Regions from separate parts of the Paenibacillus sp. CMM36 genome, predicted to be linked through region 1. Evidence: predicted binding sites of a transcription regulator. Region 1 holds the regulator's gene; each other region holds the start of a gene.
The links. The regulator LexA, encoded in region 1, represses DNA repair genes until DNA is damaged. The targets are predictions, from matches to a motif close to CGAACATATGTTCG.

Region 1 (3,287 bases):
ACTCATAAGCATGTACAATACAGAAAGACCAGCCAGCATAATTGGCACAGTAATATTACGGCCACGAAAAATATCCATTGCAGAACCTGCGCCGCTAATGGTTTGAATACCTTGCTTTTTGCGCGATTTATTTAAATGCGCTGTGTTTTTGCGTACTTTTCTTTCAAATGATCGGGCCATCTCTCAATTCCTTCCCAGATATATTACATTAAAACAATTGCCTCAAAGCTGATCTATATAGATACCATGAGAGGTACCTAAAACAAAAGGCAAATTGCAGGCTTGGGCGCTTTAACAACATTAATGCTTCAGCCCGTCATTTCCCTTCGATGTATCATCGTCCACAAATTCAATCGTTTCTAGCTGCTGCCGAAAATTACGACGAATGTTACCTAAATAAATTTCCCGAAGATTGGCACGTTCTGTGGTTTCCTCTTCTGTTAATCCCTCGGATTTTGCTTTGCGCGCTAATTCATTAATGCGCTGTACCAAGCTGTCTATATCCAAATTGTGTCCCCTCCATAAAAGCAAAGATATAATACACTTTGACATGTAGAAAAGAGCTTGTCAAGGCTCCCGCATTACGCTCCCTGACAAGCTCTAATAGTCTATAGATCATAAGTCAGGAAGCTTGAGTACCTGACCTGCCTGCACTCCCCGATCCTCTAAACCGTTAATCCGCACAATTCCTTCTATATATACTCGTGTATCCATTCGTTCCGGTTTATGATTCGCGGCAATCTGCCACAACGTATCCCCAGGTTGTACTGTCAGTTTAGTCACTTCTTCCTTGGAAGCTGAAGGAGCCGCGAAAACCGTAAGTACACCTGCTCCTGCAATCCAAGCAACAATCACTATAATAAGAAGCTTAAGTAAAAGAGTATGGGTAATAATCTGCATAAAACGCGCCCTACCCTCTTTTCGGGTCTCCTGTAAATTTTCTATATTCATTGGAAAAATACTTTGATAGGTGCTATATTTCATCATGGTTGTGTCCTCCAAACGTTTGTTCTTATGTTTTCACAATATAACACGAACGTTTGTTTTGTTCAATAGAAAAGAGAACAAAAGTTCGCAATTTTTTTAGGGATTATTTAGAACTTATGTTTGTACGAACGGAGGTTCTATGCTATAATTTTCCCAAACGTTACTAAATGGGGTTGATACGGTATGTCTAAGATTTCGAGCCGCCAGCAGGCCATTCTTGAATTTATCCGCAATGAAGTGCGTCTAAAGGGATACCCCCCTTCTGTACGCGAAATAGGCGAGGCTGTCGGATTGGCCTCCAGTTCTACGGTTCACGGTCATTTGGATCGCTTAGAGAAAAAAGGACTCATTCGCCGCGATCCTACAAAACCACGGGCTATTGAGTTACTCGGTCAAGACGAATCGGATAACAGCAACTTGATTAATTACTCCATTAGTCGTGTCCCCGTCGTCGGCAAAGTAACCGCTGGTCTTCCTATTACGGCGACAGAAAATATTGAAGATTACTTTCCTCTTCCCCAACACTTTGTTGGTGAGGATAAAATATTCATGTTATCTGTTGTAGGCGAAAGCATGATTGAGGCTGGGATTGCTAACGGAGACTATGTAATCGTACGTCAGCAGCAGACCGCTGATAATGGCGATATTGTTGTAGCTATGACAGATGAAGACGAAGCTACAGTTAAAACCTTCTACAAAGAAAAAGATCATATCCGGCTTCAACCTGAAAATCCAGCCTTTGAACCGCTTCGTCTGACACACGTCAGTATTTTGGGCAAAGTTGTAGGACTCTTCCGGGACTTCCACTGATTTCTCGTTCTTCCTTCCCCGTTATTCTATCCCCTAATACAAAACCGGCTGCCTAGGGCAAGCCGGTTTTGTATTGTTATCATGCTTACTATGTATCTCACAACTATTCTTTCCTTTTAGCAACCTATTCCTATTGTATCTACTATAAAATCAGCCTCATCGTCTCAAATAATCCCCCACTGATCTTGAACAGCTATACTGTTGTGGGCAAAACTAATAGATCTTTCTTTCTTTTAGCTAAATATGGTATATTAATTATTCATAGCCCTGTAGGAGGAATTAAATGAAAAAAATAATAATTTCAGCGTTTGTTATGATATTTATCGTCGTAAGCTGTGCAGTTCCAACAATGGATCATTTGTATGCAGAAGAGAAATCACACATAACAACCTACGATCGTATTCAGTACATACAAATACTCATCCATTTCAGGTATTTAGAAAAGCAACTTGAAGCTGTAATTTCCGAAAGAAATAATTACCCAGAGGCCAGCCAAGAATATAAACAGCTCTCAGAACAACTGAATCATATTCTTGTCCAAGAGGCGTACTACGAAAAAAAACTTAACACCCTTAATAGTAAATAATTTTCATACAAACTGCATATTATCTTTATTCTACACATTAGACTCATGCCGACCTGCCTGTAACATCTCCTGCAACGTAAAGTTGAAAAGGCGAAGACAGGTTCGCATGAGTTTTTTTGTTAACCTTTAGGGATATAGGTACTAGCTTCTTTTTGCTTCTAATAGATTTATGCTGATACATTACTATCACAATTGACATATATATATAGCAGAACTAAGCAAAGGAGATATGCAGATGATCAGAAATAGAGTTAAAACGTATAAGCATCGCATCGGGAAAAACAGATATCTGGTCGTTAAAGTCTTTCAAGCCGCAGCTGCTAAAACAGGAAGCGGAAATGCACTAGCAACCAATGCCTTGAATATCAAAATTTCCAAGCGTAAGCATAAACGCCACTAAGATTCAACCGCACCTTCATTTCTTGAAGGGAGGTGATATTATGAGCAGAAGACATTGCAGACGTGATTTAAGAAGAAGAAGATTGAACATCCGTTCCAATCAAAGAGCCACTGCGCGTGCAAGAGGTAACGCACTGGCTGTTAATTTGTTTAGCGTAAACGATAGACAACGCAGACGTTAATAATCGTTTTCATGCAAAAAGCGGGAGAAATTCTTCCTGCTTTTTTGTGTTAAGCAGCACACCTAACTACTGCTATGAATCGTTTAAGCAAGCGGACGAGATCGTAAATATCACACATAGTTGAACAGTCGCTACTATTTTACTCTTTTATAAATCTAACAGACAGGAAAAAGTGGTTCTCTTTTAGAATAATGTGCATAGAGAAATTAAACCAGAAGGAGACAAGCCATGATAATTAAAATGTCACTTTCAAATATGGGGGATTTTAAAAAGTCAAATGAGAATAACGGCTTTATTGTGTCAGGAAAAATTATACCTAAATA
Region 2 (3,287 bases), on a different contig from region 1:
CGTCATGCTCGGCCGCAGTGAGATGATTGACCACTCGGCGTGTCATATCCCCCGAATATCCGCGTCTCATGAGAAAAGGGTAGGTTTTCCTTTTTTTCTCCATTATATCACCACGTACCTGATTCCATTTCTTACGTCCGATCGTCAAAGCACTCTCCCACTCCTCATTATCGGTGATTTCACCTAACGCTTCCCCAATAGAGGCTTTAGAGATGCCTTTCTGACGGAGTTCTTGCCTAACCCACATCTTCCCCTTACGTTGGCTAGTTATACGCTGCCTTGCCCATTGGCGGGCGTACAAATCATCATCCACGAGTTGCTCCCTTTCCAGTCGGACCATTACTTCGTCAATAACAGACTGATCCAGTTCTTTTTGCACCAAACGCTGGGCAATTTCCTGACGTGTGCGAGGCTTTCGCCCCAAATATCGAAGCGCGAGTACATAGGCCTGTTGCTTTTCATCTGCCAGAACAATATCTTCCAGTTCTTTTTTGACGAATGACGTTCCTTTGAACATATTGTACTTGATCATTACATCTTCTAATACAGACAATGAATACGGGCCAAAATGAATGATATAGCGTCCACGTTTGCGTCCCTGTCCCTGCTCTACCCTAGTAATCATCAATTCCTCATGATCCGGAAAAAGAGAAATCTCTTGTTGCTTATTTGCTTCCGCAGAATATTCATCTTCATCGTCCAACTGCAATATGTTTCCCTCACTTTGAAATTCACGAAAGCAGTCTTTGGACAACTGCTACGCAAAAGTTAGATTCCGCTGACAAAGCAGCTTTAATTGATGCAAAAATGCCCTGCACAACTGTGCAGGGCATCAGAATCATGCTATTCAACCGGATTGTGCCATAACCCTGGCTCCAGTTCACAAATCAGGATTCACCAAGCTTTATTCAAGCTCCAACAATTCCTGTTCTTCCTTGGCTTGCTGTGCCAACTCTTCTTCTGTAGGCGGAGCAACCGTCGTAATCAAATTGCTTGCCACCCGAATTTTTTGCTCGATCGTACTAGCAATGTTCGGATTTTCCTTCAAAAATTGCTTCGCATTCTCACGTCCCTGACCAAGGCGCTCACCTTCGTAGGAATACCAAGCTCCACTCTTGTCGACAATGTCATGCTCCGTACCGATATCGATCAAGCTACCTTCTTTGGAAATGCCCTCACCGTACATAATGTCCACTTCAGCCTGACGGAATGGAGGGGCAACTTTATTCTTCACGACTTTAATACGTGTGCGGTTACCCACAATGTCGTTACCCATTTTCAAACTTTCAATACGACGAACATCCAAACGTACCGTAGAGTAAAACTTCAAGGCACGTCCACCTGGTGTTGTTTCAGGGTTACCGAACATAACACCTACTTTTTCACGTAGCTGGTTAATAAAAATAGCAATAGTTTTCGATTTGTTAATGGCTCCAGACAGCTTACGCAATGCCTGCGACATCAGACGTGCTTGAAGACCGACATGGGAATCTCCCATTTCGCCTTCAATCTCTGCCTTCGGCACAAGTGCCGCTACGGAGTCAACAACTACAATGTCTACTGCTCCACTACGTACAAGGGCTTCGGCAATCTCAAGCGCCTGCTCTCCTGTATCTGGTTGCGATAGTAACAACTCATCAATATTGACACCCAGCTTGCTTGCATACGACGGATCAAGCGCATGCTCGGCGTCGATAAAGGCGGCTTGTCCGCCTGTTTTTTGCACCTCTGCGATAGCGTGAAGAGCTACTGTCGTTTTACCGGATGATTCCGGTCCGTATATTTCAATAACCCGGCCTCTTGGAAAGCCGCCCGTTCCTAACGCAATATCCAAAGCAATCGAACCACTGGGGATCGTTTCCACTTGCATGTGGGTAGACTCACCCAACTTCATAATGGAACCTTTACCAAATTGCTTTTCTATTTGACGGAGCGCCATATCCAGCGCAGCACGACGATCTGACAATAAACTCACATCCTTCATTGTTTGTACTTTAATAATACCTTGTTTTGACACGCTTGCCAAGCATTTTTTCGAACATACATTCGTTTTTTTATTCACACAGCTCTCTTCTGTAATTACACCTGTCTCTTAAAACAAAAAAAGAACCGCTGGCAAAAGGCTTTGCAACGGTTCTTCCGATAAGGTGATTATATCATGAATATCTATCTAAAACAACTCTACGACCCACACTGTACATAGATGATTAAGAGAGTTTCTCGTTCTCTACCAGCCTGCGCCACAATCTGTACAGAATCGCTTTGACTGATCGCAGTCGGATTGTTTCGCGGTTACCACTCAGTCTCAGTTCATGTACTTCCGTTTCCTTGTCGCGTTCAGCAATGCCAATATACACTAGACCGACTGGCTTACGTTCGGAATACCCAGGTCCGGCTACACCAGTAACTGAAAGTCCAAAATCGCTGTCCATGATCATTCTCGCCTGCTCTGCAAGCACAAGGGCCACTTCCTTACTCACTGCACCTGGCGCTTGATCCCCCTCTAAATAATCACAAGGCACGTTGAGTAATTTCATCTTCATTTCATTGGAATAGCACACGATGCCACCTTGAAACATAGTAGCACTGCCAGGTATAGAAGTGAGGTGTTCCATCAGCAGTCCACCTGTACAGCTTTCTGCCGCACTCACAGTGAGTCCGCGATTGGCCATTAGATCTACGATAACCTTCTCCAGCGTAACATCTTCGCTTGCATACATAAATTCCGAAAGACGCTGCTGAATTTCTACTTCCGTAGCCGTCAGCTTAATCAATGCTTCACTTTCGCTGGCCGCCTTGGTGGATATACGGATCGTGACTTCCCCTTCCTTGGCATAAGGAGCAATCGTGGGGTCTGTCTGGGATTGGATCAGATCTAACAAACGGGTTTCAAGAGCTGACTCACCAATCCCTGCAAATTTTAGCATTTTTGAATAAATTGGCGTTTCCTCACCGCTCAATGCCTGCTGAAGCAACCAAGGTTTGGCCTGGTTTGCAAACATCGGTTTGAGTTCCTTAGGAGGTCCAGGCAAAACTACATAAAATTTACCATCCTGTGCAATTGCGTCGCCCACAGCTAGCCCTGTCTCATTTTCAAGCGGAGTAGCACCTTCAATAGAAAGCGCCTGCCGGCGGTTATTTTCGGTCATTTCTACCCCACGGTTACGAAAAAATTGATCTAGCTTGTCCATTGCAAGACGATCTATGTGCAATTTTCGCCCCAATACAGACGCTATCGCATCTTTCGTCAAATCATCCTGGGTCGGTCCCAGACCGCCAGAAAATAA
Region 3 (3,287 bases), on a different contig from region 1:
GTTTCCAGCACACCCGCAAACAAAGAGGTATCCAGCCTCTCGTCACCCATCATTTCGACGATTTGATCCAGTAGTTCAAGCACTGCATCCCATACCTGACGATGCTCCTTGGCCTGCTCAGGATTTCCTGCTTCCTCTGCCTGATGAATGAAGGCGTCCAGCTTGTGGCCAATTTCTGCATCCTCCAGTAACAGATATACCGCTTCACACTTCTCAAGTGCAGTTCGTGCCTTGCCCACACGTTTCTCAAACGCACGTAAAGGCGTCACGATTACATCCCGACACAGCTCCATCAAATCCAACGTTTCATCCCGCCTACGGTTCCGTTCCTGCTCCTCCAGCTCCAGTGACAAGCTGGGCACAGCCTGCCACGGGCGACCGTCTGTCCAACGGCTACCTTGTATTCCGCAGGCCAGTACATAGTTTTCCAGACGATCCATCTCCTCGCGGCTCACCCGACCATCCAGCGGCAGGAGAAGATCTGTTTTGACCGCACGGAATACATCCTCATATCGCCAGCGTCGCTGCACGATATCCAGTGAAGCCCGAATCAATTCCACTAAGGGATGATGCAATACACTTCTCCGCTGATCCAGAAATACTGGAACCTCATATTGTTTGAATATCGGTTCCACCCATGACTCATAATCTTCAATATGACGCACAAACAAGGCCATCTCCCGATAACGCGCGCCCTCATCTCGGGCTAAACGACGCATTTCGCGTACAGCCCCTTCCAACTCAGCGCGGCGATTCGCTGCAGCATACAGTTTTATGCCTTCCGGCTGTTCTTCTGTCCACTGCTCTCGTAGCTGCTGCAGCCGCATCCGTTGTTCCTGATTCCGTAACCCTGTACGATATTCAAAGTTAGCCTCCAAATACGCCAACGCCGGACGCTCCTTAAATCTCGGCGGCGGATCAGGGCGAAGTAATTGTGTCTGCGTCTCTATCATCAGCTCGTCTGCCATTCCTTTGAGCTTTACATACGTAGCCGCCGAAGGATGAAACAAATCCAGCTCATGCGGAAGCTGTCCGCTCTCGTAGCTGCGGTTGCAAGTCAGCGCCACTGTCAACGAAGAGGCATGCAGCATAAGTTGCTCCACCACTTTATATTCATGTGGTGTAAACCTACGGTAGCCATCCATCCAAATGTCTGCTCCACGCACAAGGGAAGACTCTGCAATCTGTTCTGCCAGCATGCGCAGCGTATCTTCACCGTCAATATATTTAAGCGTCAGCTCTCGTTCAAAATCCTCGTAGATTAGACTGATATCTTTGAGCTTGCCGCGCAAAATCGGAGTTGACTCTCCAGCAGCGTTCATTCGCTCCAGTTGCTCGGGTACAGACCGAGTATCATTTCCATACTGCTTTAGCTCCGTGAACAATGTATTCAACCGATCCACAAAGCCGAGCTGGTCTCCCGAATCCTTAAACAAATTCAGTTCATCCTTGCGACGACGAATAATTTTATATAAAAGCATCTTCTTGCCTTCTTCCGTTACAGGCACCAGCGCTGAACCCCCAGTTTCCTGCATAACTAAATAGGCAAGACGGTGAAATCCCATCACTTGGGCGCGCACCGACCCCTGAATACCGTTTCCGGCTTCTGTAAGTAACGCATGCTCAGAAGCAAATGACGATTGCTCCGGTACAAGTAACAGCATAGGCTTACCTAGCGGCTCCTCGCGTAACATAGACGTCATTTCATTGCGGATTAACGTACTTTTACCACTCCCAGAGCGGCCAATCAACAAACGGACCGACATGATGCGGCCTCCTTTCCAACGAACAACATTCTATTAAACAGTATAGCATATCAGGCAAGAGAGAAAAGAACGTACGTTTGCCATGTTGTAGCAATTCTTTCTCCCTCTAAAAAATAAATCAGTCCCGCAGATTGGCTTGGTGCACGCCTTCTCTACAGGACTGATTTATACCTAAAACGAGTTTATTTTACCTATTTAATCACCAAAAGGGCGATTGACTTTGACTTTGTATGAAACTACAACTGTGTCCGGCTGCGCACCTCAAAGATGGCGAATTTCAAGTAATGGCCTTCCTCCACACCCAAAATTTGAGGATGGTCCTTACCAGCTGCTCTCCAGTCTACCAGACGAAGGATTTTGCCGGCATCTGCCGCTGCTTCCTTAATGGTGTCCAAAAACAACTCCGGCCGCATGTGGAACGAGCAACTCGCTGTCACCAGATAGCCGCCCTCATTAACGAGCTTCATCCCGTGCAGGTTGATATCTTTATATCCACGTGTAGCCCCTTTGACAGCGTTCTTCGTTTTGGCAAAGGCTGGCGGATCAAGAATGACCACGTCAAAGGTGCGTCCGCCACCCGCTGTCAGCGGCTTAGACGTATCTCCTTTGCCCCCGGCTCGTGCATTGCGTTCCTCTACACCTTTCACCTGATTGCGCAAATATTGAAAAGCATCGTCGACGACAAACTCGACGCGTTCCTCAAAACCGTTCAGCTTGACATTGTCCCGCGCACTTTCAATCGCATGCTCAGAAATATCAAGACAAGTTACTTTTTTAGCACCATATTTACAGGCATTGAGCGTAAAGCTTCCCGTATGTGAAAAACATTCCAATACGGTTGCGCCGTCCCAGAATGGGAATTCAACAACCTTACCACTTTTATTCACTGGCTTCATGACCGTTGTGGCAGCGTCCCCTGAGTCTGTAGCAACTTCTTGTAGCGTAATTCCACTACGTGCTCCCCAACCTGTCATCAACGGTGCTATGGCCGCACGATTTTCACGCTGGTCAAAGAAATAACCCGTCTTCTGGCCCTCTACGATATCAACCTTGATGTGCAGGCCATTTTCCGTCACCACTACATGACGCGGGCAATCACCGTACAAAGGACCCTTCGTTTGTTTCAATCCTTCCAGCTCTCGGATGGATACATCACTGCGCTCATATATACCAACAGGACCCACTACTTCAACGAGCGCATCCCTGATTTCTTCCCTGCGCCGATCCATGCCAAGCGTTAACAGCTGCACAACCAACACATCACCAAAACGGTCTACAATCAGTCCAGGCAAAAAATCAGCCTCGCCGTACACCAACCGATAAGCGTCTCCCCCGGTCACAAAACGTTCGCGGTGCTCCAGACATTTGCGAAAGCGTTGGGCAAAAAAGTTTTGATCCATCGCTTCCAGCGGCTCATAGGACATCACACGCACTGTAATTTGTGAAGCCGGATTATAGTAACCTGTCGCCAAATAACGCCCCTGATGGTTAACAATACTGACCAAATCGCCTGCCTCTGGG

Region 2: the regulator LexA is predicted to act here: its motif matches at 2,036-2,049, upstream of recA (recombinase RecA).
Region 3: the regulator LexA is predicted to act here: its motif matches at 1,833-1,846, upstream of addB (helicase-exonuclease AddAB subunit AddB).

What each region holds. Positions count from the first base shown of each region.
Region 1 covers NZ_JBSEDY010000004.1:23,143-26,429, forward strand. Annotated here, with positions in the region: gene ACWA2B_RS09655 (hypothetical protein) at 1-180, opposite strand, end outside; gene ACWA2B_RS09660 (DUF896 domain-containing protein) at 301-507, opposite strand; gene ACWA2B_RS09665 (LysM peptidoglycan-binding domain-containing protein) at 616-984, opposite strand; gene lexA (transcriptional repressor LexA) at 1,171-1,797, shown strand; gene ACWA2B_RS09675 (hypothetical protein) at 2,081-2,383, shown strand; gene ACWA2B_RS09680 (hypothetical protein) at 2,619-2,783, shown strand; gene ACWA2B_RS09685 (hypothetical protein) at 2,824-2,964, shown strand; gene ACWA2B_RS09690 (GNAT family N-acetyltransferase) at 3,193-3,287, shown strand, end outside.
Region 2 covers NZ_JBSEDY010000018.1:59,935-63,221, forward strand. Annotated here, with positions in the region: gene ACWA2B_RS24605 (regulatory protein RecX) at 1-709, opposite strand, end outside; gene recA (recombinase RecA) at 905-1,966, opposite strand; gene ACWA2B_RS24615 (competence/damage-inducible protein A) at 2,208-3,287, opposite strand, start outside.
Region 3 covers NZ_JBSEDY010000009.1:157,952-161,238, forward strand. Annotated here, with positions in the region: gene addB (helicase-exonuclease AddAB subunit AddB) at 1-1,766, opposite strand, end outside; gene ACWA2B_RS18305 (class I SAM-dependent rRNA methyltransferase) at 2,003-3,287, opposite strand, start outside.